Regions from separate parts of the Massilia sp. 9096 genome, predicted to be linked through region 3. Evidence: predicted binding sites of a transcription regulator. Region 3 holds the regulator's gene; each other region holds the start of a gene.

The links. Region 3 encodes sigma-54, which starts transcription at its own class of promoters, with help from an activator protein. Its sites were predicted from a motif close to TGGCANGNAANCTGCTTT; they were not measured.
Region 1: a site for sigma-54 is predicted at 6,139-6,156, ahead of FA90_RS23935 (PEP-CTERM sorting domain-containing protein). Genes of this name have one in related genera too.
Region 2: a site for sigma-54 is predicted at 4,110-4,127, ahead of FA90_RS03030 (circularly permuted type 2 ATP-grasp protein). Genes of this name have one in related genera too.

What each region holds. Positions count from the first base shown of each region.
Region 1 covers NZ_JQNN01000001.1:5,469,597-5,479,553, forward strand. Annotated here, with positions in the region: gene FA90_RS23905 (DUF4261 domain-containing protein) at 1-713, shown strand, start outside; gene FA90_RS23910 (polyhydroxyalkanoate depolymerase) at 799-2,034, opposite strand; gene FA90_RS23915 (NAD(P)/FAD-dependent oxidoreductase) at 2,266-3,363, opposite strand; gene fdxA (ferredoxin FdxA) at 3,530-3,853, opposite strand; gene FA90_RS23925 (protealysin inhibitor emfourin) at 4,067-4,363, opposite strand; gene FA90_RS23930 (hypothetical protein) at 4,360-5,937, opposite strand; gene FA90_RS23935 (PEP-CTERM sorting domain-containing protein) at 6,255-7,022, shown strand; gene FA90_RS23940 (polyhydroxyalkanoic acid system family protein) at 7,152-7,427, shown strand; gene FA90_RS23945 (acyl-CoA-binding protein) at 7,464-7,718, opposite strand; gene FA90_RS25960 (IS5 family transposase) at 7,958-9,106, opposite strand; gene FA90_RS23955 (FKBP-type peptidyl-prolyl cis-trans isomerase) at 9,171-9,527, opposite strand; gene FA90_RS23960 (cytochrome D1 domain-containing protein) at 9,722-9,957, shown strand, end outside.
Region 2 covers NZ_JQNN01000001.1:690,778-700,734, reverse strand. Annotated here, with positions in the region: gene FA90_RS03055 (cytochrome c family protein) at 1-457, shown strand, start outside; gene FA90_RS03050 (phosphate-starvation-inducible PsiE family protein) at 608-1,042, shown strand; gene FA90_RS03045 (c-type cytochrome) at 1,098-1,838, shown strand; gene FA90_RS03040 (cytochrome c) at 1,835-3,154, shown strand; gene FA90_RS03035 (hypothetical protein) at 3,123-3,887, opposite strand; gene FA90_RS03030 (circularly permuted type 2 ATP-grasp protein) at 4,160-5,581, shown strand; gene FA90_RS03025 (alpha-E domain-containing protein) at 5,595-6,560, shown strand; gene FA90_RS24750 (transglutaminase N-terminal domain-containing protein) at 6,562-7,014, shown strand; gene FA90_RS24745 (phytanoyl-CoA dioxygenase family protein) at 7,290-8,270, shown strand; gene FA90_RS03010 (type IV pilus twitching motility protein PilT) at 8,366-9,487, opposite strand; gene FA90_RS03005 (PEP-CTERM sorting domain-containing protein) at 9,647-9,957, opposite strand, start outside.
Region 3 covers NZ_JQNN01000001.1:4,870,111-4,880,067, forward strand. Annotated here, with positions in the region: gene FA90_RS21140 (diguanylate cyclase) at 1-14, shown strand, start outside; gene FA90_RS21145 (monovalent cation:proton antiporter family protein) at 38-2,020, opposite strand; gene FA90_RS21150 (SIS domain-containing protein) at 2,097-3,131, shown strand; gene FA90_RS21155 (HAD family hydrolase) at 3,131-3,664, shown strand; gene lptC (LPS export ABC transporter periplasmic protein LptC) at 3,676-4,299, shown strand; gene lptA (lipopolysaccharide transport periplasmic protein LptA) at 4,326-4,970, shown strand; gene lptB (LPS export ABC transporter ATP-binding protein) at 4,976-5,743, shown strand; gene FA90_RS21175 (RNA polymerase factor sigma-54) at 5,746-7,236, shown strand; gene hpf (ribosome hibernation-promoting factor, HPF/YfiA family) at 7,300-7,659, shown strand; gene FA90_RS21185 (enoyl-CoA hydratase/isomerase family protein) at 7,744-8,841, shown strand; gene rapZ (RNase adapter RapZ) at 8,880-9,743, opposite strand; gene hprK (HPr(Ser) kinase/phosphatase) at 9,913-9,957, opposite strand, start outside.

The DNA.
Region 1 (9,957 bases), 600 kb from region 3:
GAGTGGTCGATGGGACCGAGGGAGATTATCTGTTTGCCGGCCGTGTGTTGATGCATGTGCCGACCGGCACTGCCTGGGAACTGGAATTCGAAGGCCGCGATGCGCGGATGGCGCACGCCTTTGCGTCAGCCGGTCCGCATTGGCGCGACTCGCCCGAGATGGCCCGCATCGACACCCACCAAAGCGTCGTCTACTTGGTGGAGCAGGGTGGATCGGCGCAGAATGTTCAGGCGCTGATGCTGGCGGCGCGCGCGGTGCTCGATGCCGGCGGCCTCGGCGTCAAAGTCGAAAGCAGCGGTATTGCGCATTCCCCGGCTGCTTGGCGCAACATGTGCTCCGAACTTGTACTGTTCAGTGCTTATCGCGCGTTTGTCCTTGTCGTGACCATGCACGGCGAAGCCTATTCCTGCGGTATGCATACCTTCGGTTTATGGGACGTCCGGGTCGCCGACGAGGATAGCGCGAGCGCCTTGCAAACCGCCCGAGCGTTTTCTCATTACCTTTTCACCGAATCGCCGTCCCTCGAGGACCGGCAGACCTTTTCCAGCGATGCACAAGCGCCGGTTTATCGTATTTCGTCGGGGGGAAACGTGGAATATGAACATTCGCTGTTCGCCAATCCTTATGGGACCTGGCAACTGCGGCGCATCGATTCCGAAAACCAGCCATCGTCCTGGATGCAGGCAGTGCGGCGTCGTGTATTGGGACAGTAGCCTGATACGCCTGTTTGCCTTGAGAATATGAAAAAACCGCGGACCTGCCGCGGTTTTTGTTTGGAACGCTTGAAAGCTTGATCGATCAGGCGTTCTTGCGAATGAACTCGCCGATCATCGGGCAGATGATCTCGCGCCAGCGGCGGCCCGAGAAGATGCCGTAGTGGCCGCATTTCGGCGCCGTGAAATGCTGGTGCTTTTCCGGCGGGATGCCGGTGCACAGCTCGTGCGCGGCCTGGGTCTGGCCGGCGCCGGAGATGTCGTCCAGTTCGCCCTCGACGGTGAACAGGGCCACGCTCTCGATGTCTTGCGGGCGCACCAGCTGGCCGCCGACCTCCCAGGTGCCTTTCGGCAGGCGGGATTCCTGGAACACGGTTTTGATCGTTTCCAGGTAATACTCGGCCGGCATGTCGAGCACGGCGTTGTATTCGTCGTAGAACTTGCGGTGCGACTCGGCCGAATCGTCGTCGCCGCGCATCAGGTGCTGGTAGAACTCGCGGTGGCTCTGGGCGTGGCGGCCCGGGTTCATCGCGATGAAGCCGGCGTGCTGCAGGAAGCCCGGATAGACCTTGCGGCCGAAACCCGGGTAATTGCCCGGCACCGCGTAGATCACGGTGTTTTCGAACCACGAGAACGGCTTTTCGGTGGCCAGGTCGTTGACCGCGGTCGGCGACTTGCGCGGGTCGATCGGGCCGCCCATCATGATCATGGACTTGGGCAGCTTCGGATCCTTGTTGGTCGCCATCAGGGCAATGGCGGCCAGCACCGGCACGGTCGGCTGGCAGACCGAGATGACGTGCACGTCGGGGCCGAGGTGGCGGATGAAGTCCTGGACGTAGTAGATGTAATCGTCGAGGTGGAATGCGCCTTCGGACAGCGGCACCATGCGCGCGTCGACCCAGTCGGTGATGTAGACGTCCTGGTCGGGCAGCAGCGCGCGCACGGTGTCGCGCAGCAGCGTGGCGTGGTGGCCCGACAATGGCGCCACGACCAGCACGGTCGGTTGTGCGAGCGCGGCGAACTCCGCGTCCGGCAGGTCTTTCTTGAAATGGAGCAGCTTGCAGAACGGCTTGTCGACAGCCGTTTGTTCCACGATGCCCACCGTCTTCCCGTTGATCGTGGTCGAGGTCAGGCCGAAAGCAGGTTTCTCATAGTCCTTGCCGAGGCGGTACATCAGTTCGTAGCCGGCAGCGATGCGCTGCGAGAACGGGGTATGCGCGAACGGGGAGACTGGATTCGAAAACAGTTTGGCAGAGGCATCGGCCCACTGCATCAGCGGGTTCAGGAAGGAGCGTTGCATCTCGTGCAGTTGATAAAGCATAGGTTTTCCTTCGTGACTCTGTGCGCAATAAATAAACGTTTGCGCTACGTATGCGGTTGATTATAGGCTTATTTTAACGTGCGGCAACACTTGCATCTCGCCAATCTGAAAATGGTTCGTTGCAGTCGTTTTATCACACTTCGTTATACGCAGTTCGTTAAGTGCGATACATAAGACAATGCCCCGCTCGGGGCGGGGCATTCGGTATGTCGTAAGACTGTAACGGAACGATCAGTCGAACACAGGCGTCTCGACGCCGAGGATCTTGTGCAGCTTCGGCGAGGTGGTGGTGTACTGCATGTGGATCTTCTTGTCCGGGAAGATGTACGGCGCGGCGCCGAAGGCGGCCAGCGCGGCTTCGTGGAAGCCCGACAGGATCAGCTTCTTCTTGCCCGGGTAGGTGTTGATGTCGCCCACGGCGAAGATGCCCGGCACGTTGGTCTCGAACTTTTCGGTGTCCATGACCTTCAGCTGGCGGCGCTCGATGTCCAGGCCCCATTCGGCGATCGGGCCGAGCTTCGGCGACAGGCCGAAGAACACCATCAGCATGTCCAGCGGCACGCGGCGGGTAACGCCGTCGGCGCCGGTGACCTTGACTTCCGACAGCTTGCCGTCGCGCTCGTCGAAGCCGGTGACCTGGCCGGTGATCAGCTGCATCTCGTACTCGTCGCACAGCTGCTTCATCTTGGCGACCGAGGCCGGGGCGGCGCGGAAGTCGTCGCGGCGGTGCACCAGCACGACCGACTCGGCCTTGCCGACGAAGTTCAGGGCCCAGTCCAGCGCGGAGTCGCCGCCGCCGCAGATGACCAGGTTCTTGCCGTCGAACAGGCTCGGATCCTTGACGCGGTAGAACAGCTGGCTGTTCTCGAACTTCTCGATGCCGTCGACCTTGATGGTGCGCGCCTGGAACGAACCGACGCCGGCCGCGATGAAAATGGTCTTGGTGATGAACCGGGTGCCGGTCGAGGTCTCGACGTTGAAGCGCTGGTCTTCGCGGCGCTGCACGGTCGTGACTTCCTGGCCCAGGTGGAAGGTCGGCTCGAACGGCTCGATCTGCTTGAGCAGGTTGTCGGTCAGTTCCTGGCCGGTGCACACCGGCACGGCCGGGATGTCGTAGATCGGCTTGTCAGGGTACAGTTCCACGCACTGGCCACCGACGGCCGGCAGCGAATCGATCACGTGGGCTTTGATTTCCAGCAGGCCCAGTTCGAACACCTGGAACAGGCCGACCGGGCCCGCGCCGATGATCACGGCATCGGCTTCGATGGCGCCGGCAAAGGAACTGTTGGGAGCGATGGTGCCCACTTCGGGCGTAGCGCTGATAGTCATGGTTGTGGGATTTTCCTGTCGATGTTGTTTGGCTTGGCGGTCGGTCGAGGCGGAAAGCGGTGCTCGCAACACTGGCGTAGCGCGCTAGTGTGCCACGATTGCGGCAGATTTGCCGGGACCGGCCTCGCAGCGCAACCCGGACAATGCCGGGTCGGCGGGTGAGCGATTAACGCGCCAGTTCGCCCAGCTTGTCCTTGACGTCCTTCCACTCTTCGGCGTCGGGCAGGGCAGGCTTGGTCTTGGTGATCGACGGCCAGTTGCGCGCCAGGTCGACGTTGATCTTGATGAATTGCTGCTGGTCCGACGGCACGTCTTCTTCCGCGTAGATCGCGTTGACCGGGCACTCGGCCACGCAGACGGCGCAGTCGATGCACTCGTCCGGGTCGATCACGAGGAAATTCGGGCCTTCCCGGAAGCAATCTACCGGGCATACATCCACGCAATCGGTGTAGCGGCAACGGATGCACGATTCGGTAACAACGTGGGTCATAACAATCCTATCAATACGTTTTCAAGGCCCCCGGCCGAAAGCGGCGGCATGTGATGTGAGTGGGAGTTCGCCGGACGCGGCAAAGCACTGTATTTTAGGGCAATTCTGCGCCTAGGACAAATCAGACTTATACACAATACACATAAGCAAATGTGATGGGTACGCCCGGCAGGTTCCGGATCTTGCGGAAATTTGTGCGGATGAGCCGGCAGCTCAGGCTTCGGGCGTACGCGCGCCCGCGCGCAGGTGCGCGAGCAGGGCCGGCCAGAGCGCCTGGTCGAGGCCGCCGTCCTCGTGCAGGACGACGGTATGGCAGCGCTGGCCGTCGTCGGCGGTGATTTCCCAGCGGACCAGGTCGGCGCCGGCGGCCGCAGGCGGCGGCGCGGTGAAAAAGTCGAGCTGATCGAGCAGGGCCTCGATCGCGGCGCCGTCGCCGCGGCAGCCGGTATCGAGCTCGAAGCAGTCGCTGCGGCCGGCAAAGCCGCCGCTGGTTCTGGCGGTGATTTTCATGGCGCCGGATCGAGCACGGCCAAGGCCGCGACTTCGGTGGTGACGGCGGCGCCATCGCCATCCGTGGCGGTGCTGCTGACGGCGACGCCGGCCAGCATCGCCTGCGTACTCGGCTGGCCGGCGCCGGCCGGGCCCGAGCGGCCATGCGCCGCGCACCAGCGCGCCAGCGCCTGCATCTCGGCGTCGAGCACGCGTTCGGCGTCGTAGTACTCGGACAGATTCATGGTGCCGCAGCAGGCCCGGCGGTCCTGGCGTGCGCCGGGCGCATCGCTGACGCAGGCGGCCAGGCGCAGGCCGGGCGGATGCGCCTGGCCGGCCAGGGCGGCCGCCAGTTCGGCCGGCACCTCCAGCACCTCGCGCTGGGCGAAGCGCTGGCGGATGAAGTCTGTATAGGCGGGCGGCTTGCCGTCTTCCTGGCAGATGCGCAGCATCTCGTTGGCGACGTCGGCGTAGGTGGCCGCCCGTTCCGGCGCGGCGATCAGTGCACGCAGCAGCAGGCCGCGCAGCCAGGCGGCGCTGCGATGCAGGACGCTGGCGCAATCCTCGAACGCGGGCCGGCGCTCGAACGCGAACACGTCGGCGAGGATGTCGTAGACGGCGCCGGTGAACACCTGCGAGATCGCGTGGACTTCGGTACCGGCCTGCGACAGCGTCAGGTCGTTGTCGGCGTTGCGTAAACCGTTGGTGTTGCCGAGCGCCAAGCCGAACTGCTCCGCGATATCGGCCAGAAACGTCTTGTCGTGCAGCCGGGCCTTGGTCTGGGCCACCACGGCGTCGCATTGGTCGAGCTGGGACAGCGCCAGGAAGATCGCGGTCAGGTCGCCGAAGGATTCGTGCAGGCCGCCGGTCTGGGGCGGATTGTCGGCGTTCAGCCATTGCGGCTTGAGGCCGTCTAGCACGGCGTGGCCGGTCTCGTGCGAAACGATGTCGAACGAGCGGCAGGTGTAGATGCGAACGGCCTCGTCCGGCGCCGCGCCCGCGCCCCCGCCGGCCTGGGCGAAATCGCCGAACTTCAGGCAGCACTGCGAGCGGCTGTAGAAGGCATTCATCACGTTCGGCAAGCCGTAGGGATGGATTTGCAGCGGCGAGGTGTCGACGCTGCTGTTCCATTGCCAGGGCAGGGGCATTTCGGCGCCGGCCGCGGACAGCGCGCGCTGGTACATCGTGAGCGTCTGGCGCACCACGGCGAAGGTGTGAACGGCGTCGAACTGAGGCGTATCGGGCATGGTGACGAAGTCGCCGAAGGCGTTCGGCTCGACCTTCGGAATGTTCGGATCGTCGATGGCGATGCGGGCGTCGCGCGGTCCGGCCAGCACAACGCCCGGTAAAAACGCCTTGCGGGTGCCGATCTCGGACACCGACGGATCCTGTTTCCACATCAGGACACGCGCGCCGAAGGCATACGGCAGGGGCACATCGCCGCCCTGGCCGTCGCCGGCTCCGCTGGACGGCGCCGGGTCGCCAGGGCGCGGCCGGCCAGGCTGGTCGAGCAACTGGGCCGCCTTGCGGTGCTGGCGATAGGGGGCGGTGGGCATCGGAACGAAGCCGAGCGGCGGGATGACGGGCGATTCCATGGCGTACTCCTGGTGAAGGCCTGATCTACCGCATGGTCTTCCCTTGCCCGAAACCGGCATTGAGAAGAATCAAGTGCTCACTGGCTAGAAGCAAACCCTCTGTCCATCACGCAAGATGCGTGTCGGAAATCTTTACAGTCGGCATTTTTGCTCGTTGCCAAAATTCATGAGTATTGAGGAAAATCAATAACTTAGTCATGCTGGCACAGAACCTGCTTATAGGAAATTATCAAAAGGGAATATCCCCGACAACAAGGAAAGATGAAATGCGTGCAATGATCAAAGCTCTGGTAGGTACCGCAGTCGCCGTGGCAGCCATGTCGGCTCAGGCAGACACTCAACTGTTCGGTTGGCAGCTGCACCTGCCGGGCCAGACCATCACCAACATCAACCAGCTCGGCTTCAACGGCGACAGCTTCGTCCAGAACAACTTCGGCAACGGCGGTGACGCATTCACCTTCACCGACAACGGTATCTTCAACATCACCACCAAGAACGCCGGCACCTCGCTGTTCGGGGGCGTCGGCCAGCTGACCGGCGACTTCCAGGGTGGCAACGGCACCGGCAGCCTGTCGGCTGGCCGCATCACCTTCAACGCCGGCGGCGTCCTGAACATCTATTACAACGCTGCCCAGACCTACGACGGCGTTGGCGCAACTGCTGCCAACCGTGACGGCGCAGCGACCGGCACCCTGATCGCCTCCTTTGCCCAGGTGGCTGGCGGCGGCGGCGCGATCAACCCGGACGGTACCCCGAACAGCAACGGTCAGCTGACCCTGAACTTCAAGTCGACCTTCTTCGCACCGGGCGTGTTCACCTATGCCAACGGCACCGCGCTGCCGGTGGGCTGGACCTTCGGCTTCGTGACCACCAACGCGTCCGAAGACCTGGGCAACGCCTCGAGCGCCACCGCGCGCGAAGCGCTGACCGGTTCGGCCAACACCGTCAACAACCCGCCGGCTTACTTCTACGTCAACAACGGCGGCCAGCTGAAGCTGTCGAACGTGCCGGAACCGGCATCGCTGGCGATCTTCGGTGCCGGCCTGATGGGCCTGGCTGCTCTGCGCCGTCGCAAGTCGAACTGATTCGACTTCCCCGCAGTACTCGAAAAAAACCGGCTTCGGCCGGTTTTTTCATGCCCCTGGCATTGGCGGCCCGGAGCTGGCATCATGGCGAGCTGTTCTTTTGTAACCGAATCCAGGAAGGATAGCCGAATGGCGGACATCAGCATCACCCAGCCCCACAGCCTGAGCCCGGACGCGGCGCGCGCGGCGGCTCAGAAGGTCGCGGACAAGTTGTCCTCGGACTATGGATTGGCGTGCAAGTGGGTCGGCGACGTGCTGCAGTTCGAGCGTGCCGGCGTGGATGGCACGCTGACGCTCGGCGGGCGCGAGGCGCTGATCAGGATCAAGCTGGGACTCATGATGAGCGCATTTGCGCCCACCATCGAGCAGAAAGTGGCGGACAACATGCGCAAGGTGTTTGCGTAGTCCGCCGGGGGAGGGCTGGCATCAGCCCTTCAAGCATCAATCTTTCAATTCTGCTATCAGGTCGACGTACTGCTGCTGCGCGTCTTCCCGCGACGTGCCTTTCAGGGCCGCCCAGGCATCGTACTTGGCGCGGCCGACCATGTCGGTGAAGCCCGGACGCTCGCCGCTGATGTCGCCGTTCGCGCCTTGCTTGAACAACGCGTAGATCTTCAGCAGCGTCATGTTGTCCGGGCGTTCCGGCAGGTTTTTCGAATCGGTCTGGGCCTGGGCGAACTGATCTTGCAAACTCATGGTGACTCCTTGATAGACGGTCAATACTCCGGTCATCTTAGCGCATCGCGCCGGAATCGCCCCTGAGTTGCAAGGATTTTAGAGGAAACGCTCAGGCGTTCGGTGACTCGGTGGCCTGGACCGTCTAACAGCGCCCCCAAGGCAAGGCGCATCGGCGCAGACAGTACGCTAGTACCGCGAGACGATGCAACGCAGCCATGGGGGATTTTGTTACGCGCGCTTACAGGGTGTGGACGAAATCAACCTTGATAAGCGAGCCTGCTGAGTAGCATACGTGCCTCGGCCAGCCAAACCCAAGCCGCTGATACCGCGAGTTTGCGGTCGTGATGCATCACTGTGCGGCGCCAGCGTTCGGTCCAAGCGTGGGTTCGTTCAACGACCCAGCGTTTGGGCAGGATCGTGAATCCTGAGTTGATAACAGCAGTTGGCTCAGATGTCGTCTTGGGATCGTGCAGCGTTCCGATCGTGCTGTTACCTGGACGACGAACGACTTCGACACGAATATGATGCGCCTGCTCGATATCATGGGCGCACTTCCCACCGTACGCGCCGTCGGTGTAAAGCTTTTCGAGCCGAGGGCTCTTGGCGCACGCTTGCGCAACCACGGCTGCGGCAGCATCTCGGTCCTGCACGCTCGCGGCGGTCACCGTGACTGCGATGAGCAGCCCCATTGTATCGACGACGAGATTGCGCTTTCGTCCTTTGACCTTCTTGCCTGCATCGAATCCGCTTTCGCCACCTTGTGGCGACGCGCGAGTGGACTGTGCATCGATCACTGCTGCGGCCGGCGTACTCGCGCGTCCCATTCGTGCACGCCATTGTTCGCGCAGCCGGTCCTGCATCTGCTCGAATACGCCGGCTTCGACCCAGCGCGAAAATGCCTTGTAGACCGCCTGCCAAGGTGGAAACGTCTCGGGTAACAGCCGCCAGGCGCAACCCGTGCGCAGTACATACGAGCACGCATTTACCAGATCGCGGCGGCTGTAATGCACAGGCGTGCCGCGTTTTCCTGGTAATCGCTCGAACAAATCAGCGACCAGCTCCCACTCGGCATCTGTCAGATTGGTGCTGTATGGGGAAATATCCTCGCGTCGGTGCGCTGCCGTGTAGCCATACCGTTTGGCGCCCTCAGCTCGCTCCGTATGCGCGCGGCGCGCTGGCTTGAGCCGTACGATGCCTTGCGCACGCAGCACGCGTCGAATCGTTGCATCGCAAACGCGTAACCCACAGCGGCGATGCAGCTCGTCGGCGATTTCATGCAAACTGGCTTGGGCGCGCTCCGTCACGATGTCGTGCAAAATCGCGATATGCTCAGGCTTCAACGCCGGCGGCCTGCCGCCAACGTTGCTTGAGGGCTTAGTACCGTCGAGTGGATGTTTCGTTGCCATGGCATGCTCCTTCCACATCGGGATAGCATGCCACAGCTACGTTATTGATTTTGTCTACACCCTCTTAGACGCCCAGCAGTTCCACGTCGAAAATCAGCGTGGCATTCGGCGGAATCACGCCGCCGGCGCCGCGTGCGCCATAGCCCAGGCTGGCCGGGATGATCAGGCGACGCGCGCCGCCGACCTTCATGCCCTGCACGCCTTCGTCCCAGCCCTTGATCACGTGACCGGCGCCCAGCGGGAACTGGAACGGGTCGTTGCGGTCTTTGCTCGAGTCGAACTTGGCGCCGGCGCTGCCGTCGTCGTTCTGCAGCCAGCCGGTGTAGTGCACGGTGACGTACTGGCCTGCCTTGGCTTCTTCGCCGCTGCCGACGACGGTGTCTTCATATTGCAGGCCGGAATTGGTAGTGTTGGTGGACATGATGTTCCCTTTGTTTAGTCGAAGGGCGATTGTAATGCAAGGCATGACAAAGCACTATTGACGACTCCACCACGCTTTACGGAGAGGGTGTTGCGGCGGCGCGCCAAAACGCAGATTTGTATGTACTCGGTCATTACCCGGTCAAAGTTTCCCCGTAGAATTACATTTTTCGTTCACCGGGCCTTTGTCCAGCCATGCCGCGCCGTCTCTCCAAGCTTGTCCTCTCCGCTTTCTGTTCGCTGTTCGCCGTCCAGGCCGCCGATGCGAACGTGGTCGTGGTCCTGAATTCGCGCGACGCCACCGTGCAGCTGCTCGACCAGGCGACCGGCGCCGACAACGGCACCTTCGCCGTCGGCAAGGAGCCGCATCACCTGATGGCGACGCCGGACAACAAGTCGCTGATCGTGGCCAGCTCGGTCGGCAACGAGCT
Region 2 (9,957 bases), 4.2 Mb from region 3:
GCTTCACCCGCTTCCACGCCGCGCAGCCTGGGCCGCCCTGTGCGCGGCTGCCCTGACGCTGGCCGGCTGTTCTCCCTCCGGCACCGACGCCGCCACCGGCGCAAAACTGTTCGCCCAGTGCGCCGGCTGCCACCAGGTCGGCCCCAACGCCCGCGCCGGCTTCGCGCCGCAGCTCAACGACCTGTTCGGCCGCCGCGCCGGGTCCACGCCCGACTTCCGCTATTCGGCTGCCATGAAGGCCTCCGGCATCGTCTGGAACGACACCACCCTGGCCGCCTTCCTGCACGCTCCCGACAAGCTGGTGCCGGGCACGGCGATGCGCTTCTGGGGCATCGGCGACGTGCGCCAGATCGCCGCGCTGCTGGCCTACCTGCGCACCTTCCAGTCGCCCTCGGCCGGCCAGCCACCTGCCGGCCAGCCGCCCGCCGGTTCCGCGCCTGGCGCGCCGCCGCGCTAGCCGCCGATACGCGCGCCCGCGCCGCGCCACCCTGCTACACTGATTGCAGCCCAGGGAGCAAGGATGGACGACGACAAGCCGATCGGCGCGCGCCTCCAGCAGGCCGAGGCGGACCTCGCCGGCGCGGCGCGTGCCCGCCTGCGCGAGGAGATGCGCCGCTACTGGCGCGTGATGACCTTCTACGAGCGCTTCGAGCAGCTGGTCGCGCTGATCCTCAGCGCCGTGATCGCCGTGGTCATCATCGTGGCCGTCGTCGAGCTGGTCGAGATCGTGGCGCTGATCCTGATCAACGAACCGCTCAATCCGATGCGGAGCGACGCCTTCCAGCTCGTGTTCGGCATGATCATGACGCTCCTGATCGCGCTCGAATTCAAGCACTCGATCGTCAAGGTCGCGCTGCGCCGCGAAAGCATCATCCAGGTCAAGACCGTGATCCTGATCGCCCTGCTCGCGCTGGCGCGCAAGTTCGTCATCCTCGACGCCGACACCAGCCCCGGCAAGATCGCCGCACTGGCCGGGGCGCTGCTGGCGCTCGGCATCGTGTACCGGCTGGTGCGCGAACACGACGGCGGCGCCGGCGCCTGACACCACGCGGTATGATGCGTCGTAGCTGAGCTCGACCGTCACTCACTGGAGCGCCATGCGAGGTCCGATCCCCGTTCTTGCCGCCTGCTCGCTTGCCATCTGCCTGCTGGCGGGGCTGGCTCCACGGGCCGCGCCTTCGCAGTCCATTTCTTCGAAACCGGACCTGCGCCGCGTCCCCGACAGCATGGCCCAGCGCCTGGCGCCCTGCCTGTCCTGCCACGGCAACGGCACCGCCGAACGCCGCTACTACCCGCGCATCGCCGGCAAACCGGCCGGCTACCTCTACAACCAGCTGCAGAACTTCCGCGCCGGCCGCCGCCAGTACCCCTTGATGACCTGGATGGTGACGCCGCTGTCCGATGACTACCTGCACGAAATCGCCGACTGGTTCGCCGCCCAGCACCTCCCGAGCCCGGTGCTGGAGCGCGCCGGCCTGCCTACTGGCGAGCTGGCGCGCGGGCGCCAGCTGGTCACGCGCGGCGACCCGGCGCTGCGTGTGCCGGCCTGCATCGCCTGCCACGGCGAACGCCTGAGCGGCGCCCTGCCCGCGGTGCCCGGCCTGGTTGGCCTGCCGCGCGACTACATCAACGCCCAGTTCGGCGCCTGGCGCAACGGCACGCGCCGCGCCCAGGCGCCCGATTGCATGGCGCAGATCGCCACTCGCCTGAGCCTGTCGGACGTGAGCGCGATCTCGGCATGGCTGGCGAGCGAACCGCAGCCGGCGGATCCAACCCCGGCGCCGACAGTGGGGCGGCCCTTGCCGCTGGCCTGCGGCAGCGTGGCGGAGGGCGCATGAGCATGGCGCGCATGGCCCGGCTGGCGCTGCTGGCGGCGACGGCCTGTGCGGCCGGGGCGATCGCGCTGGCCTGGCCGCGCATGCAAATGATCCCGTCCAGCTCGCGCGCCGACTGGGCAGCCACGCCGGACAACATCGCACGCGGCGCCTACCTCGCGCGCGCCGGCGGCTGCGTGGGCTGCCACACGGCGCGCGGCGGTGCAGCCTATGCCGGCGGGCGCGCCCTGGACACGCCGTTCGGACGCCTGGTCGCGCCCAACATCACGCCCGACCGCGCCACCGGCATCGGCGCCTGGAGCGCGGACGACTTCTGGAATGCGCTGCACAACGGCATCGCGCCGGGCGGGCGCCTGCTGTACCCGGCCTTCCCCTACCCGAATTACACGCGGGTCACGCGCGCAGACAGCGACGCGCTGTTCGCCTACCTGCGCAGTTTGAAATCCGTGCGCCGGCCGAACGCGCCGCACGCGCTCGGCTTTCCCTACAAGCTGCAGGCGGCGCTGGCCGCCTGGCGCCTGCTGTACTTCACGCCCGGCGTGTATGCGCCCGCGCTGTCGCCCACTTCGGCGCCCGCGCCCGCGCGCGCGGACGTGTGGAACCGCGGCGCCTACCTGGTCGAGGGCCTGGGCCATTGCGGCGCTTGCCACAGCGCGCGCAACGCCATGGGCGCGTCCAGCGCTGTCCTGGATGGCGGCCTGATGGCCGGCAGCGGCTGGTATGCGCCGGCCTTGACCACTGGCGGCCCAGCCGGCCCGGACCAATGGATCGAGGCCGACCTGGTCCAGCTGCTGCGCAGCGGCGTCGCGCCCCGGCATGCCGTGTTCGGACCGATGGCCGAGGTGGTCGGGCAAAGCCTGCAGCACCTTTCCGAGCCCGACCTGCGGGCCATCGCCGTCTACCTGAGATCGCTGCCGGCGCCGCCCGGCCGGCACGCGGCAACCGCGCCGGCCGCCGCCGCGCCGGATGCGCTCATGAAGGGTGGCGAACGGCTGTATGCCCGGCACTGCGCCGACTGCCACGGCAAGGACGGCGGCGGCGTCGAGGGCGACGGCCAGACGATCTATCCGCCGCTGGCCGGCAACCGCGTCGTGAGCGCGGCGGAACCGGTCAACGCCATCCGCATTGTCCTGAACGGCGGCTTCGCGCCGGCCACCGCCGGCAATCCGCGCCCCTATGGCATGCCGCCATTCAGCACGCTGCTCGACGACGAAGAGGCCGCCGCCGTCATCAGCTACGTGCGCGCCAGCTGGGGCAACGCGGCGCGCGCCGTGACGCCGAGCGAGGTCAACGCGAACCGGGCGGTGCCGCCGGATTGACGTTGCCGGACGGCGCCGCGCCGCTCGTGTAGCGGACCGGGCTATCGTCGGCCAGGCTGGCGTCCCACAAGGGCAGCGCATAATTTTCGTAGTCGCGCACCTTGAGCGCGATGGTGCGCCCGGGCGTATCGAGCGTCACCGCGTCGATGCCAAGCGGCGCAAGGAACATGACGGACACCGCACGCGACGTGCATGGATCGCCGGTGCCTACCAGGTTCACATAGGTGAGGAACACCCGGGTCACTTCCTGCTTTTCGATGGCCCAGCGCACCTTGCATTCGAGCCTGAGATCCCCCAGGCGCTTGGTGTCGGGCGGCAGCTGGGCGCTTTTCACATAAGGCTTGATCCTGAAAAGCCCTTTCGGCCGGTCCAGGATCAGGTCGTATTCGCCGTCGCGCTTCTGTTCGACCAGGGGCAGCTTGAACCTGCCGCCCGCGTCGACCGGGATGTCGATCGAATCGTCGTCGCTGGCCAGGCGCATCTTGAGACCCTGCATCCCGACCTGTTTCGACTTCGGGATCAGGATGAAATACATCTCGGAGTCCGGCGCCAGCGCATGCTTGTCGCGATAGGCCTGCAAGCCTTTCAGCATCTGCGTATAGGAACGCAGTTCGGGGTCGCGCGTGCTGCTGACTTCGACGCGGCCGGTGTCCGGCGTCGCCTCCTGGGCGGCGCCCGCCGCCAGCGGCGACCAGGCCAGCAGGACGGCAAGCACATGGCGCAAACGATGCATATTGTATGGTCCCTTTCTATCGGCTGAAGCGAAACGAGCAGCGACGCATGCGGCAATCAGGCTAGCACGATTCGACGCCTTGCCGGGCAGTTTGTCGATGGCCCGGCTGCGGCGCACGGCATGCGGCGCCGGCCGTGCCACGCGCGGGTGCGCGCCGCACCCCGCCCCGCACCCATGCAGGCCGGCGCGCACCAGCGTAGGGCATTTCGCGCCGGATTGGTTTGGCATGCTTCTTGTATGTTGATCATATAAAAAGATACGGGGGTGGCGGCATGCGGGACTTCTTCAACGAGATGACGAGCGGCGGTACGGCAGGTGGGGCGACGCGCGAGCACTACCGCGAGTTCGAGGCCTGGCTGCGCGGCCAGAACCCGCAGCGCATCGAACGCAAGCGCCTGGAAGCCGACCTGGCGTTCCGCCGCGTCGGCATCACCTTTGCCGTGTACGGCGACGACGCCGGCACCGAGCGCCTGATCCCGTTCGACACCATCCCGCGCATCATCCCGGCGCACGAGTGGAGCGCGCTGCAGGCCGGCCTGGTGCAGCGGGTCAAGGCGCTCAACATGTTCGTGCACGACATCTACCACGACCAGCACATCGTCAAGGCCGGCATCATCCCGGCCCGGCAGATCTACCAGAACGCCCAATACCGCCCGGAGATGCAGGGCATCACCGTGGCCAGCGACATCTACGCCCACATCGCCGGGGTCGACATCGTGCGCGCCGGCCAGGGCGAGTTCTACGTCCTGGAAGACAACCTGCGCGTGCCGTCCGGCGTGTCGTACATGCTGGAAGACCGCAAGATGATGATGCGCCTGTTCCCGGAACTGTTCGCGCGCCACCGCATCGCGCCGGTCGACCACTACCCGGACCTGTTGCTCGACAATTTGCGCAGCGTGGCCCCGCAAGGCGTCGACGACCCCACCGTGGTCGTGCTCACGCCGGGGATGTACAACTCGGCCTACTTCGAGCACGCCTTCCTGGCCCAGCAGATGGGCGTCGAGCTGGTCGAGGGCAAGGACCTGTTCGTCAACGCCAACGCGGTGTGGATGCGCACCATCCGCGGCCCGCGCCGCGTCGACGTGATCTACCGGCGCCTGGACGACGACTTCCTCGACCCGCTCGCGTTCCGCTCGGATTCGACGCTGGGCGTGCCCGGCCTGCTGTCGGTGTACCGCGCCGGACGCGTGACGCTGGCCAACGCGATCGGCACCGGCGTGGCCGACGACAAGTCGATCTACCCCTACGTGCCGGACATGATCCGTTTCTACCTGAGCGAGGAAGCGCTGCTGAACAACGTGCCGACCTGGCAGTGCAGGAAGCCCGCCGACCTGGCCTACACGCTGGCCCACCTGGAACAGCTGGTGGTCAAGGAAGTGCACGGCGCCGGCGGCTACGGCATGCTGATCGGCCCGAGCGCGAGCCGCGCGCAGATCGAGGATTTCCGCCGCAGGCTGATCGCCAGACCGGACGGCTACATCGCCCAGCCGACACTGGCCCTGTCGGCCTGCCCGACCTACGTCGAGAACGGCATCGCGCCGCGCCACATCGACCTGCGCCCGTTCGTCCTGTCGGGCAAGACGATCTCGATGGTGCCCGGCGGCCTGACGCGCGTGGCGCTGCGCGAAGGCTCGCTGGTGGTGAACTCGTCGCAGGGCGGCGGCACCAAGGACACCTGGATTCTGGAAGAATGAGGAAGCACACGACATGCTGAGCCGCACCGCCGACCACCTGTACTGGATGGCGCGCTACACCGAGCGCGCCGAGAACACCGCGCGCATGCTCGACGTCGCGCTGCAGACCTCGATGCTGCCGCAGTCCAGGCTCGAGACCGAGCAGGCCTGGCGCGCCATGCTCGGCATCTCCGAGCTGCAGGACGCCTTCGACGCGCGCCACGGCGCGCTCGATGTCGAGAACGTGCTCGACTTCATGGTGCGCGATCCGTCCAACCCCTCGTCGATCGTGGCCTGCCTGACCGCCGCGCGCGAGAACGCGCGCGCGGTACGCGGGGTGCTGACCACCGAACTCTGGGAGACGCAGAACGCCACCTGGCTCGAACTGCCCGAGCGCGTGCGCGGCGGCATGGATGCGAGCGCCGACCCCGGCGCCTTCTTCGAATGGGTCAAGCACCGCTGCCACCTGGCGCGGGGGGTCACGCTCGGCACCATGCTCAACGACGCGGCCTTGTACTTCATCCAGCTCGGCACCTTCCTGGAGCGCGCCGACAGCACCGCGCGCCTGCTCGACGTGAAGTACCACCGCACCAGAGGCGCCGCCCCTTCGTCAGACGACCACGACGTGCTGACCCAGCGCGAGTTCTACTACTGGGCCGCGCTGCTGCGCTCCGTGGCCGGCTTCGAAATCTACCGCAAGGTCTACCGCGACTCGATCACCCCGGCGCGCGTGGCCGAACTGCTGATGCTGCGCGCCGACATGCCGCGCTCGCTGCTGGCCTGCATGGAGCAGGTGGTCGCGAACCTGAAGGCGGTGCGCAACGACGTCTCGTCCGAGACCGAGCGCCTGGCCGGCAAGATGCACGCCGAACTGCAATTCGCGCGCATCGAAGACGTCCTGGAGGCCGGGCTGGACGCCACGCTGGACCGCTTCATGAAGAACGTCTACGCGCTCGGCAACGGCATCAGCCGCGATTTCCTCGTGCCCCTGGGCGCCTGAGATGCACCTGTCGATCCGCCACGAAACCCTGTACCGCCATACCCAGCCGCAAGCCTACAGCATCGAGCAGCGGCACCCGACGCCGCGCGCCGGGCCGCAACAGCAGGTGCTGTCCTGGAAGATCGCGGCGCCGGGCCATTGCGCGCCCTACGGCGACGCCTACGGCAACGTTTCGCACATGCTGACCCTGAGCGAAGCGCACGACGCGGTGCGCATCCTGGTCGAAGGCGTAGTCAGCACCATCCCCCTGCGACGGGGGCGGCTGCAGCTGCCGGAGCACCTGTCGCCGCTGATCCGCCCGATGACCGATGCCTGCTGCCGCCTGGCGATCGGGCGCGACTACGAATCGGCGGCGCCGGTGCGCGGCATGCGGCGCGGCAGCGGCAGCGGCAGCGGCGAGGAGACCATGCGCGTCGAGGCGCTGGTGATGCCCTTGGTGGTAACGCAACAGTAAGTCAAACCACGCCCGGCAGGCCGAATTCGGCGGCGGCTTCGACGAAGGCAGCGTTGCGGTGACGCGCTTCGTCACCATCGACGAGCCGAACCGGTACTTCAACGCGCTGCGCAGCAGCATCCGGCAACGGTCATGCAGGATGCATGCACGTTCGTTTGAGATGGATACAAAATTCTGACAATTAGACAAAGATGCAGATAGGAAAAGTTGCTGAACTGAATTAAACTCGGATGCCGGTCGCGTGGCGGCTCGCTTTCAGTCATTCGGGGGTCATCATGCAAACCTATGCATCGTTTCGCCGCGGTTCCGCCGCCACCCGGCTCAGGCTCGCGCTTTACTACCTCCATCGGATCGTCACCAGCCGGACCCTGCGCCATATCGGCCATCGGGTCCTGGTGGCCGCGTTGCGCGTCCACCGCGGCGCCGCGCACCCGCCCGCGCAGGGTGCGCGCCACCCGGCCGCCGGCTTGCGCGCGGCCGGCTGCCTGCGGCTCGGACCCTTGCTGTCGCGGGCGCAATGCGACGACATGCTGCGCTACCTGGACGACAAGGTCATGGTCGATGCGCGCGGGAGCGGCCGGCGCTTCCGCCTGGGCGAGGTACCGCAGGAAGCGAGCCTGGGCGACTACCCGCTCGAGACCATCGTCGCTTGCCCGCACCTGCTGCAGATCGCCAACGATCCCGCCGTCATCGGCCTGGTGAGCGACTACCTCGGCTTCACACCGACCATCGTCAGCCTCGGCTTGCGCTGGTCGTTCCCGCAAGCCGCGCGCGCCGGCACGGCGGCCGACACCGTGCAGCGCTTCCACCGCGATTCGGAGCCGGGCAGCACCAAGCTGCTGATCTACCTGACCGACGTCGACAGCGACTGCGGGCCCCACGTCTACGTCGAAGGCAGCCACCGCGAGCGCATGCCGATGCGCCTGCGGCCCTATGCCGACGCCGAGGTCGCGCGCAAGTACGCGAGCGTCACGTCGATCGAGGGCGAAGCCGGCACCGGCTTCCTGATCGACACCAAGGGCATCCACAAAGGCGCCGCGCCGCTGCGCAAGCCGCGCCTGCTGCTCGGCATCCAGTACGCGCTGCTGCCCTGCTTCCTGTACGAATACGCGCCGGTGCAATGCCGCCAGGCCGGCCAGTTCGACCGCCACATCAACCGCCTGATGATCACCGAGGAGGCGGCGCCGGCGCCCGCCCCCGCCGTCGCCACGCAGACGAGCGACGAACCGCTGCGCGAACCGACGCCCGTCGCCTGAACCGATCGCGGCAAGCCGCTGCGTCGCTATTGGCGGAAAAGCCGCATCCGTTCCCAACGTCTTCGCATGGCGGCGGCCTGCACAGCTCAGCCGGCCTACACCATCTCCGCAAACCCGATCCGGTCCGTGGTCGCCGCACGCGCGTCGTCCACACCCACCTTGTGCGAAGCCAGCAGGCCTTCCAGCACGCTGTTCATGGTGTGGCAGCCGGGTGTGCGCCCGAGGTTCATGTGGGCGCGGATCGCGCCCAGGTCGCCCTCCTCGATCATGCCGGCCACGGCCGGGCTGACCGACAGGCATTCGGTCGCGAGGTGGTAGCGGTTGCCCTGCCTGGACGGCAGCAGCGCCTGGCACAGCACGCCGCGCAGCGCGTGCGCCAGCGCCTGGTTCTGCGCGCCCGAGTTGCCCAGCAGGCGCAGCATCTTCTGCAGGCCCAGCTCGGTCGAGCGCGCGTGCAGCGTGGCCAGCACCAGCGGGCCGCTCTCGGCCAGCGCCAGCGCTTCCTGGGCGGTCTGGGCGTCGCGGATCTCGCCGATCACGATCACGTCGGGCCGTTCGCGCAAGGCGTCCAGCGCACCCAGGTAGTAGCTGCCGACGTCGGCATCGGCCCCGACTTCGCGCTGGGTGATGATGCACTTGCGCTGCGGGATCAGGGTCTCGACCGGGTCTTCGATGGTGATGATGTGGCCCGAGCGCTGGCGGTTGATCTCGTCGAGGATGGAGGCGATCGTGGTCGACTTGCCCTGGCAGGTGTCGCCGATGATCAGCACCAGGCCGGAGGTCAGGCGCGCGAATTCCTGCTCGTCAAGGTGCAGTCCGAGTTCGCCCAGCGCCAGCGGCTCCTTCGGGAAGCGGCGGATCACGCAGCCCAGGCGCTTCTTGCCCTGGAAGCTGAAGCAGTTGGCGCGGATGCGCGCGGTGTGCAGGTCGATCGAGCGGTCGAACGCGCGTTCCTGGATGCGCTCGGCCCAGTTCGGCTCGATGACGTCGAAGAATTCTTCCAGCTCTTCCTTGGTGATCGGCGAATCGGTGACCGCCACCAGGCCCTTCGGCTGGCGCAGCATCAGCGGGCTGTTCTGGTGGATGATGACGTCCGAGAACACCAGTTTCGAATTCAGCAGGTGCAGGATCTGCTCGACCAGGGTGCCGAACACCGGGTGGTCTTCGTTCTCGATGTACGACAGGGTGGGAATCTGCGAGGACTGGTGGTGTTCGATCATGCTGGCTTGTGCAATTGGAATCGGTCGATGCAGGAATTATAAAACCAGCATGCCCGAAAAGTTCCATTCGGAAAGAGATTTTTTCGGCAATCAAGATCGGCCGTGCACTCGCCGCCACACCCGCGCCGCGGGCGTGCGCCGGCGCGCGAGGGAGGCTCAGCGCGGCTGGCGCGTCTTGCGGCGCAGGGTTGCCAGTGCCGCCAGCGCGATGCCGCTCAGCCACAGGCTGCCCGGCTCGGGGACGTTGGCGGTGTCGGCGCCCGGCTGGGCCGGCGCGAGCGGCGCGGCCGGGACCGGCGCCAGCGTGTCCGTCAGTGGCGGCAGTTCGGGCGTGCCCGAAGGCGGCGGGAGGTCGATCGAGCCGAGCACCGGGGCGGTGCCGGCGAGCGGATTGGTCGAATCGGCGGGCGCCGGGTCGACGCTGGCGCTGGTGGCGGCCGTGCGCGTGCCGGTGCCGCCGCTTCCCC
Region 3 (9,957 bases):
TGGCCGCGGAATAAGGGCGCGAAGGCCAGCCTGAAAATCAGCGCAGCAGCCGCCCCTCCGCCCGCGTCACCGCCGACCCGGTCCCGCGCAGCACCACCACGTCGCCGGCGCGCAGCTCGGTGTCGCCGCCCGGCTCGATGCGCTCGTTCCCGCGCCGCAGCGCGGTGATCTCGGCCCCGACCTCGTCCAGGTCCAGGTCGGCCACGCAGCGCCCGACCGCGCCGGCGCCTTCGCGCAGCGTGACCGAGTGCAGGCGCACGTAGCTGTGCTCCTGGTCGTCGGCGAGGTCGCCGGCGCCGGGGAAGAAGCCGCGCAGGGTGGCGTAGCGCTCGTCGCGCGCGGCCTGTACGCGGTGCACCACGCGCCGCAGCGGCACACCCATCACCACCAGCGCGTGCGAGGCCAGCATCAGGCTCGATTCCAGCGCCTCGGGCACCACCTCGGTGGCGCCGGCCTTTTTCAGCACGTCGAGTTCGGTGTCGTCGTGCGCGCGCACGATCACCGGCAGCTTGGGCGCCAGTTCGTGCACCAGGTGCAGCACCTTGAGCGCCAGGCGCGTGTCGGCGAAGGTGATCACCAGCGCGCTGGCGCGGTTGATGCCGGCCGCGATCAGCGCTTCGCGCCGGCCGGCGTCGCCGTAGGAGACGTTGGCGCCGGCCGCGTGGGCTTCCTGCACGCGCTCGGGGTCGAGGTCGAGCGCGTACCAGGGCAGCTTTTCCTCGGACAGCAGGGTCGCCAGGCTCTGGCCGCTGCGTCCGAACCCGGCGATGATCACGTGCTTTTGCGCCGCCATCGTGCGGCTGGCGAGCTGGGTCAGCTGCAGCGACTGCAGCATCCATTCGTTGGCCGCGACCTTCATCGCGATCTTGTCCATGTTGGCGATGACGAAGGGGGCCGCCAGCATCGACAGCACCATCGAGGCCAGCACCAGCTGGATCAGGTAAGGGGCGATCAGGTGAGAGTCCGAGGCGAGGTTGAGCAGGACGAAGCCGAATTCGCCGGCCTGGGCCAGGGCCAGGCCGGTGCGCATCGCGATGCCGTCCGAGGAACCGAAGGCCTTGGCCAGCAGCGCGATCAGCGCGAATTTGAGCAGCACCGGCACCACCAGCAGGAACAGCACGATCCACCAGTTCTCCGCCACCAGGCGCAGGTTGAGCAGCATGCCGATGGTGATGAAGAACAGGCCGAGCAGCACGTCGCGGAACGGCTTGATGTCCTCTTCCACCTGGTGCTTGTACTGGGTTTCCGAAATCAGCATGCCGGCGACGAAAGCGCCGAGCGCCATCGACAGGCCGGCGTGCTCGGTGATCGCGGCCGCGCCCAGCGTCACCAGCAGCAGGTTGAGCATGAACAGCTCCTGCGAGCGCCGCTTGGCCACCACGTTGAACCATTTGCGCATCACCTTCTGGCCGAAGAACAGCAACAGCGCCAGCACGCCGGCCGCCTTGATGCTGGCCCAGGCCAGCGTCATCGCCAGTTCCTCGGCCGGTTTGGCCAGCGACGGGATCAGGATCAGCAGCGGCACCACGGCCAGGTCCTGGAACAGCAGGATGCCGATGATGCGCCGCCCGTGCTGGCTCTCGAGCTCCAGGCGCTCGGTGAGCAGCTTGGAAACGATCGCCGTGGAGGACATCGCCAGCGCGCCGCCGAGGGCGAGGGCGGCCTGCCAGCCGATGTGCAGCGACGGCGGCAGGTAGCGCGTGAGGCTGGACACCAGTACGGTCGCGACGATGGTCAGGAGGACCTGGGCCAGGCCCAGGCCGAACACCAGCCGGCGCATGGATTTCAGCTGCTGCAGCGAGAATTCCAGGCCGATCGAGAACATCAGGAACACGACGCCGAATTCGGCCAGCGCGTGGGTCGAGGCGCCGTTGTCGGCCAGGTTCAGCGCATGCGGGCCGATCAGCACGCCGACCGCCAGGTAGCCCAGCATCGGCGGCAGGTGCAGCATGCGGAAGGCGACCACGCCGAGGACTGCGCTGCCCAGCAATAAAAGGGTTAATTCCAGGCCGGAGGTCATTCAGCGCGGTCTGTCAAGATGTGGTTTGTTTCGACTGGCAAGTTTTTTGCTTTCTTAATTCGGCTATACTTTGAATATGAGTGTAACCCATGAAAAAATAATGTTGACAAGTTTTGACGCGGCCCAGGCGCGTCGTGCGCTCGATCTTGCGCGCGACGCCCTGGAGATCGAGGGCGAAGCGATCCGCAAACTGGCCGAGCGCCTGGATCGCGACGACAGCGTGGCGCATGCGGTTCCCGAGGCGGTCGCCCTGATGCTGGCCTGCCAGGGGCGCGTGGTGGTGTCGGGCATGGGCAAATCGGGCCACGTCGCGCGCAAGATCGCCGCAACCCTGGCCTCGACCGGCACCCCGGCCCTGTTCCTGCATCCGGCCGAAGCGGCGCATGGCGACCTCGGCATGGTCACTCCCCAGGACGTCCTGATCGCCATCTCGTATTCGGGCGAAAGCAGCGAGCTGGCGGTCGTGATCCCGGCCGTCAAGCGCATGGGCGTGCCGGTGATCGCGATGACCGGCCGTCCCGACTCGCGCCTGGCCCAGGTGGCCGACGTGCACCTCGACGTCGCGGTCGACAAGGAAGCCTGCCCGCTGAACCTGGCGCCGACGGCGTCGACCACCGTCACCTTGGCGCTGGGCGATGCCCTGGCCGTGGCGCTGCTCGAACTGCGCGGTTTCAAGTCGGAAGACTTCGCGCTGTCGCACCCGGGTGGGGCCCTGGGGCGCCGTCTGCTCACGCACGTGCGCGACGTCATGCGCAGCGGCGCCGCGGTGCCGAAGGTCAAACCCGACGCATTGCTGACCCAGGCCCTGCTCGAGATTTCGGAAAAGGGCATGGGCATGACCGCCGTCGTCGACGAGGCCGGACGCCCGGTCGGCGTGTTCACCGACGGCGACCTGCGCCGCCTGATCGAAAAGGCCCAGGACTTTTCCAGGGTCGTGATCCGCGACGTGATGCACGCCAATCCGCGCCGCATCCACCCCGAGCAGCTGGCGGTCGACGCCGTCGCCGTGATGGAAGAATTCCGCATCAACCAGATGCTGGTGACGGACGCCGACGACGTGCTGGTCGGCGCGCTGCACATCCACGACCTGACCCGCGCCAAGGTGATCTGATGGGCGTCCCACTGGAACACATGCAGCGCGCGGCGCGCGTCAAAGTCATGATCTTCGACGTCGACGGCGTGCTCACCGACGGCAGCCTGACCTACGACGCCAACGGCGAGATCACCAAGACGTTCTTCGTGCTGGACGGCCTGGGCATCCAGCTGCTCAATCGCAGCGGCGTGCAGACCGCGATCATCAGCGCGCGTACCTCGCCGATCGTGATCAAGCGCGCGGCCGACCTGGGCATCACCCACGTCTTCCAGGGCCAGCACGACAAGCGCATCGCGTTTGCCGAGCTGCTCGAGAAAACCGGCGTCACGGCCGAGGAGTGCGGCTACATCGGCGACGACGTGATCGACCTGCCGCTGCTGTCGCGCGTCGGCTTTGCCGTCACGGTGCCGAGCGGCCATCCGGACGTGCAGTACCGCGCGCATTACGTGACCAGGAATCCGGGCGGACGCGGCGCCGTGCGCGAAGTCTGCGACATGGTGATGCGCGCCCAGGGCACCTACGAACAGGCGCTCGCGCCGTATTTCGGATAAGGATGGAGGCCATGGCCACGAACACTCGCAACAAGCGCACCGCGCACCGCGGCCCGCTGCTGGCCCTGATGCTGCTCGGGGTGTTCGCCGCGTTCGGCAGCTTCTGGCTGCTGCAGGTGATGCAGGGCGACCAGTCGGGGCCGAACATCGATGCGGGCAACGAGCCCGACTACATCATCGACAACTTCAGTTTCGTGCGCATGACCGAGACCGGCCAGCCGCGCTACGTGATCACCGGCGACCGCCTGACCCACCACCCGGCCGACAACACCTCCCTGATCGACAAGCCGATCGTGGTGAGCATGACGGTCGAGCGCCCGCACATGACCATGACCGCCGAGCGCGCGAACGTGAACCAGAACCAGAACCAGGTCGACCTGGCCGGCAACGTCGACATCCAGCGTCCCGGCGCACCGGCGCGCCCGGGCATGGGCGCGCTGCAGCCGCTGCGCATCCGCACCGAGGCCATGACGCTGCTGACGGACGACGAGATCGCCAAGACCCAACTGCCGATCACCATGACGCTGGGCGACGCCAAGGTCGACGCCATCGGCATGGTAGCCAACAACGCAACCCAACAGATCCAGCTGGGCGGCCGCGGCACGGCCACTTTCCCGCCGCGCCAGCAGCGCTGAAGCCCTACTAGAGAGGACAAGCACCCATGAAAAAAATACTCGCTGCCGCCATCTTCCTGTTGCCGCTGGCCGCATCGGCCGAGAAAGCGGACGCCCTCAAGCCGATCAAGATCGACTACAACGATGCCCACGTCGACCAGGTCACGCAGAACTACATCGCCACCGGCAACGTGGTCATCACGCGCGGCACCATGATCCTGAAGTCGGACAAGGCCGAAGTGCAGGAGACCCCGGACGGCTACCGCACCTTCATCCTGACCGCTGCGCCGGGCAAGCTGGCCACCTTCCGCCAGCACCGCGACGACGGCCCCAACATGTGGGACGAAGGCCAGGCCCAGCGCATCGAGTACGACGAGCGCAACGACCTGGTCAAGCTGTTCTCGAAGGCCGTCATCAAGCAGCTCGACGGCACGAAAGTAACGCAGGAGATGGACAGCGAATTCATCTCGTACGACAACCGCAAGGAAGTCCTGGTCGGCCGCAACGACGCCAACGGCGAGAACAAGGTCGGCAATGGCCGCGGCAGCATGACGCTGCAGCCGCACCGCGCACCGGCCGGCGCTGCAGCGCCCGCACCGGCGGCGGCGCCTGGCGCCCCATCTGCCGCACCCGCGGCCACACCGGCCGCCACCCCCGCCGCGGCGCAACCGGCAGCGGCAGGGAACAAGTGATGGAGGTGCGCAACGACGCAGCCGCGATCGCGTGCGGCAGCACCCTGGTCGTCAAGGGTCTCCAGAAAAGCTACGGCAAGCGCCTGGTGGTGCGCGACGTTTCGCTCGAAGTCGCGTGCGGCGAGGTGGTCGGCCTGCTCGGCCCGAACGGCGCCGGCAAGACCACGTCGTTCTACATGATCGTCGGCCTGGTGCCGTCGGACGCCGGCACCATCGAAGTCAACGGCGCCGACATCAGCAGCCTGCCGATCCACCGGCGCGCGCTGATGGGCCTGTCCTACCTGCCGCAGGAAGCCTCGGTGTTCCGCCGCCTGACGGTCGAGGAAAACATCCGCGCGGTGCTCGAGCTGCAGCGCGAGAACGGCAAGCCGCTGTCCAAGGCGCGCATCAACGAGCGCCTCGACCAGCTGCTGGGCGAGCTGCAGATCGACAAGCTGCGCCAGAACCCGGCGCTGTCGCTGTCGGGCGGCGAACGGCGCCGCGTCGAGATCGCGCGCGCGCTCGCGACCGATCCGCGCTTCGTGCTGCTGGACGAGCCGTTCGCGGGCGTGGACCCGATCGCCGTGATCGAGATCCAGCGCATCGTGCGCTTCCTGAAGGAGCGCGGGATCGGCGTGCTGATCACCGACCACAACGTGCGCGAGACGCTCGGCATCTGCGACCGCGCCTACATCATCAACCAGGGTGCGGTGCTGGCCTCCGGCCGGCCCGACGACATCATCGCCGACGAATCGGTACGCCGCGTGTATCTGGGTGAACACTTCAGAATGTAGTTATGAAACAGACGCTGCAACTCAAGACATCACAGCATCTTGCGCTCACGCCGCAACTCCAGCAGTCGATCCGCCTGCTGCAGCTGTCCACTCTCGAGCTGCACCAGGAAATCGAGCAGGTCCTGAGTGATAATCCGCTGCTCGAACGGCTCGACGATCCGCTCGACCGCTCGGTGCGCCTGCTGGGCGACGGCGCCATCAACAACGCCCCGGCCACGCCGGGCGAGGCTCCCAGCCCGGCCAACGCCAACGGCAGCGACGAGCACAGCGCGCCGGCCGCGAACGCCGAGGGCGAGGGCCACGAAGGCGGCGACGACGTGCACGCCGCCGAGCACGACGGCGACTGGGGCGAGGGCGGCCGGTCGAGCGGCGGCGGCGAGGAAGAGGATGGCCGTCCGCAGCTCGAGGCCAGCCCGGTCTCGCTGCGCGAACACCTGATGGAGCAGGTGCGCATGACCTGCGCCGCGGCGCGCGACTGCGCCCTGGTCGAGCTGATCGTCGACGCGCTCGACGACAACGGCTACCTCGAGGAATCGCTGGACGACATCCACGCGCGCCTGCCGGAAGAGCTCGAGATCGAGTTCGACGAACTGCGCACCGCGCTGTCGATGGTGCAGAGCCTCGACCCGGCGGGCGTGGGCGCGCGCAGCGCCGCCGAGTGCCTGGCGCTGCAGATCCGCCGCATGCCGGGCGTGCCGCTGGTGACGCGGCGCATGGCCCTGGTCATCGTCGAGCGCTACCTGAGCTGGTTCGCCCAGCGCGAATTCAACAAGCTGAAAAAGGCGCTCGACTGCGACGACGAGGACCTGCGCGAAGCCCAGGCCGTGATCCGCCGCTGCAACCCGCACCCGGGCGCCGCGTTCGCTTCGGACGTGTCGGACTTCGTGGTGCCGGACGTGATCGTGCGCCGCGCCAAGGATGGCTGGAGCGTGCAATTGAATCCCGAAGTGATGCCGCGCCTGCGCGTGAACAGCCTGTATGCGCAGGCGCTCAAGCAGGGCAAATCCGAGACCCAGATGAGCGCGCAGCTGCAGGAAGCCAAGTGGCTCATCAAGAACATGCGCCAGCGTTTCGACACGATCCTGCGCGTGGCCCAGGCCATCGTCGAACGGCAGCGCAACTTTTTCTCGCACGGCGCGGTTGCCATGCGGCCCCTTGTTTTACGCGAGATAGCTGATACACTAGGTTTACACGAGAGCACAATTTCTCGCGTCACAACGCAGAAATACATGCTGACCCCGCACGGCATGTTCGAGCTGAAGTATTTCTTCGGGAGCCACGTTGCCACCGAGGCGGGAGGCGAAGCATCATCGACGGCCATCCGGGCTCTCATCGTACAACTCACAGGAGCAGAAGACCCCAAGAACCCTTTATCCGACAGCAAGATCGCGGAGATGCTAGGGGAACAGGGAATGGTCATTGCGCGGCGCACGGTCGCCAAATACCGTGAGGCGCTCAAGATCCCGCCCGTTAGCCTTCGCAAATCCTTGTAACAAACGCTGCCTGTTGCGCTCCTGCGCACGCTTGCGGCAGCGTATCTTCAAAGGAGTGTGTGTATGAATCTCACCATCAGCGGCCATCACCTCGATGTCACCCCAGCCATCCGTGAATACGTACAGAACAAGCTCGAACGCATCACCCGCCATTTCGATCAAGTGATCGATTCCCACGTCATCCTCTGCATCGACAATCTCACCGAAAAAGACAAACGCCAAAAGGCCGAGATCAATCTGCGGGTGGCGGGAAAGATCCTGCATATCGCCAGCGCCGCGCACGACCTGTACGCCGCGATCGACATGCTGATGGACCGCCTGGACAGGCAGGTCGTCAAATACAAGCAGATGCTGCAGAATCATAGTCACACCGGACACAAGCGCATGCTGGATGAAGGAGACAGTGCAGCCGCCACGGCCTGACGCCGTCCGCAGCACAGCATGACGAAGGGCGCACTGGCGCCCTTTTCGTTTTATGATGCGGCTAGATCAACCATCTCCGACATCATGAGCGCAGACGCTACCCGCGAACACGTGCAGACCCGCATTGCCAACGGCACCGGCACCTTTACCCTCGACCGGCCCAAGGCCCTCAATTCGCTGTCGCTCGACATGGTGCGTGCGCTGACGCAGACCCTGCTGCTCTGGCGCGACGATCCTGCGGTCGATGCGGTCGTCATCGCCAGCAGCAGCGAAAAAGCGCTGTGCGCGGGCGGCGACATCCGCTTCTTTTACGAAGCCGGCCGTGCCACGCCGGGCGGTGGCAGCGCGCTGCTCGAAGATTTCTTCACCGAAGAATACGCGCTCAATCACCTGATCCATTTTTATCCCAAGCCCTACATCGCGCTGATGGATGGCGTCGTCATGGGCGGCGGCATGGGCATCGCGCAAGGCGGCCCCGACTGCGCACTGCGCATCGTGACCGAGCGGACCAAGATGGCGATGCCGGAGGTGAACATCGGGCTGTTCCCGGACGTGGGCGGCAGTCACTTCCTGTCGCATGCGCCGGGCAAGCTGGGGGTGTATCTGGGCGTGACGGGCGCGACAATTGGCGCGGCGGATGCGCTGTATGTCGGGTTGGCGGACGCGTTCGTGCCGGGTGAGCAGATGGGCGCGCTGCACGCATTGATCGAGGCGACCCCGGGTGCGCAACTGCCGGCGGCCATGCGCGACTTTGCCGCACCGTTTGCGCAGCAGGCCGGCGCGAGCAAGCTGCAAGCCGCGCGCAGCGTCATCGACCGCCACTTCGGCGCGGCATCGGTGTCCGCCATCATGGCCGCGCTGGCCGGCGACGACGATCCGTTCGCGCAGCAGGCGCTGCAGGCGATGCGCCAGCGCTCGCCGTTGATGATGTGCGTGACCCACGAGATGCTCGAACGCGGCGCCGCCATGGGCGTGGCCGACTGCCTGCGCATGGAGCGTTCGGTGGTGCGCCGCAACTTCGAACACGGCGAAGTGCTGGAAGGCGTACGCGCGCTGGTGATCGACAAGGACAACCGGCCTGCCTGGAATCCGCCGGCGCTGGATGCGGTCACGCCGGACATGGTGGCGCGCTTTTTCGAACCGGTGTGGCCGGACTGGGCGCATCCGCTGCGCCATCTGTGATCCTCGCGCGCGCGTGACGCGCAGTCCCGCGCGAGGCCTTACGGCTGCTCGCGGTGCCTGACCACCACGCGCTCGGTATCGCCGAAATACGCCCCGAGCCGCTCCGCCATGTACACCGAACGGTGCTGGCCGCCGGTGCAGCCGACCGCCACCGTCAGGTAGCTGCGGTTGTCCTTCTTGAACGAGGGCAGCCATTTGGCGATGAAGGCGCGGATGTCCGACAGCAGCTCGGTCGCTTGCGGCTGGGCGTCGAGGAAGGCGATCACCGGCGCGTCGCGGCCATTCAGCGGGCGCAGCGTCAGGTCGTAGTAGGGATTCGGCACGGCACGCACGTCGAACACGAAGTCGGCGTCCAGCGGCACCCCGTGCTTGAAGGCGAACGATTCGAAGAACAGCGTCAGCGGCGCGTGTTCGACCTCGGCCAGTTCCTTGACCCAGGCACGCAGCTTGTTGGCCGACAGCTCGGAGGTGTCGATCACGTGGCCGAGCTTTTCGATCGGTCCCAGGCGGTCGCGCTCTTCCAGGATGCACTCGATCAGCGTGCGGCGCGACGCCGGGTTCTCGCCGGGACGCAGTTCGTGCGACAGCGGGTGGCTGCGCCGCGTTTCGGAAAAGCGCGCGACCAGCGAATGCGTGCTCGAGGTCAGGAAGATCACCTTGACCTGGTGGCCTTCGTCGCGCAGCGTGCTGACCGTGGCCGGCAGCTCGGCCAGCGACTCGGCGCTGCGGGCGTCGACCGCGACCGCGATCTTCTTGTCCGGGTCGCCGTCGACGGTCTTGACCAGGGCCGGCAGCAGGGCGGGTGGAAGATTGTCGACGCAATAATAACCCGCGTCTTCGAGGACGTTCAGGGCAACCGATTTGCCGGAGCCCGAGATACCGGTGATGAGTACAATGCGCATGAGCGCATCATACCGCAATAATTGTCGATGAATTCGTCAAAGACGCGCGATGAATGCTGCTTAATCGCTGCTCATTGCCTGCCGCTGGCGGAGCAGGGGTTTCGTGAAGCATGGCTTCACGCCTGCGGAGCGGGCCGGGCCGCGAGGGCCGGCACTGTAATGCAGCGCATTAATCGCTGCTCATTGCCTGCCGCTGCCGCTCCATGAACTCCTG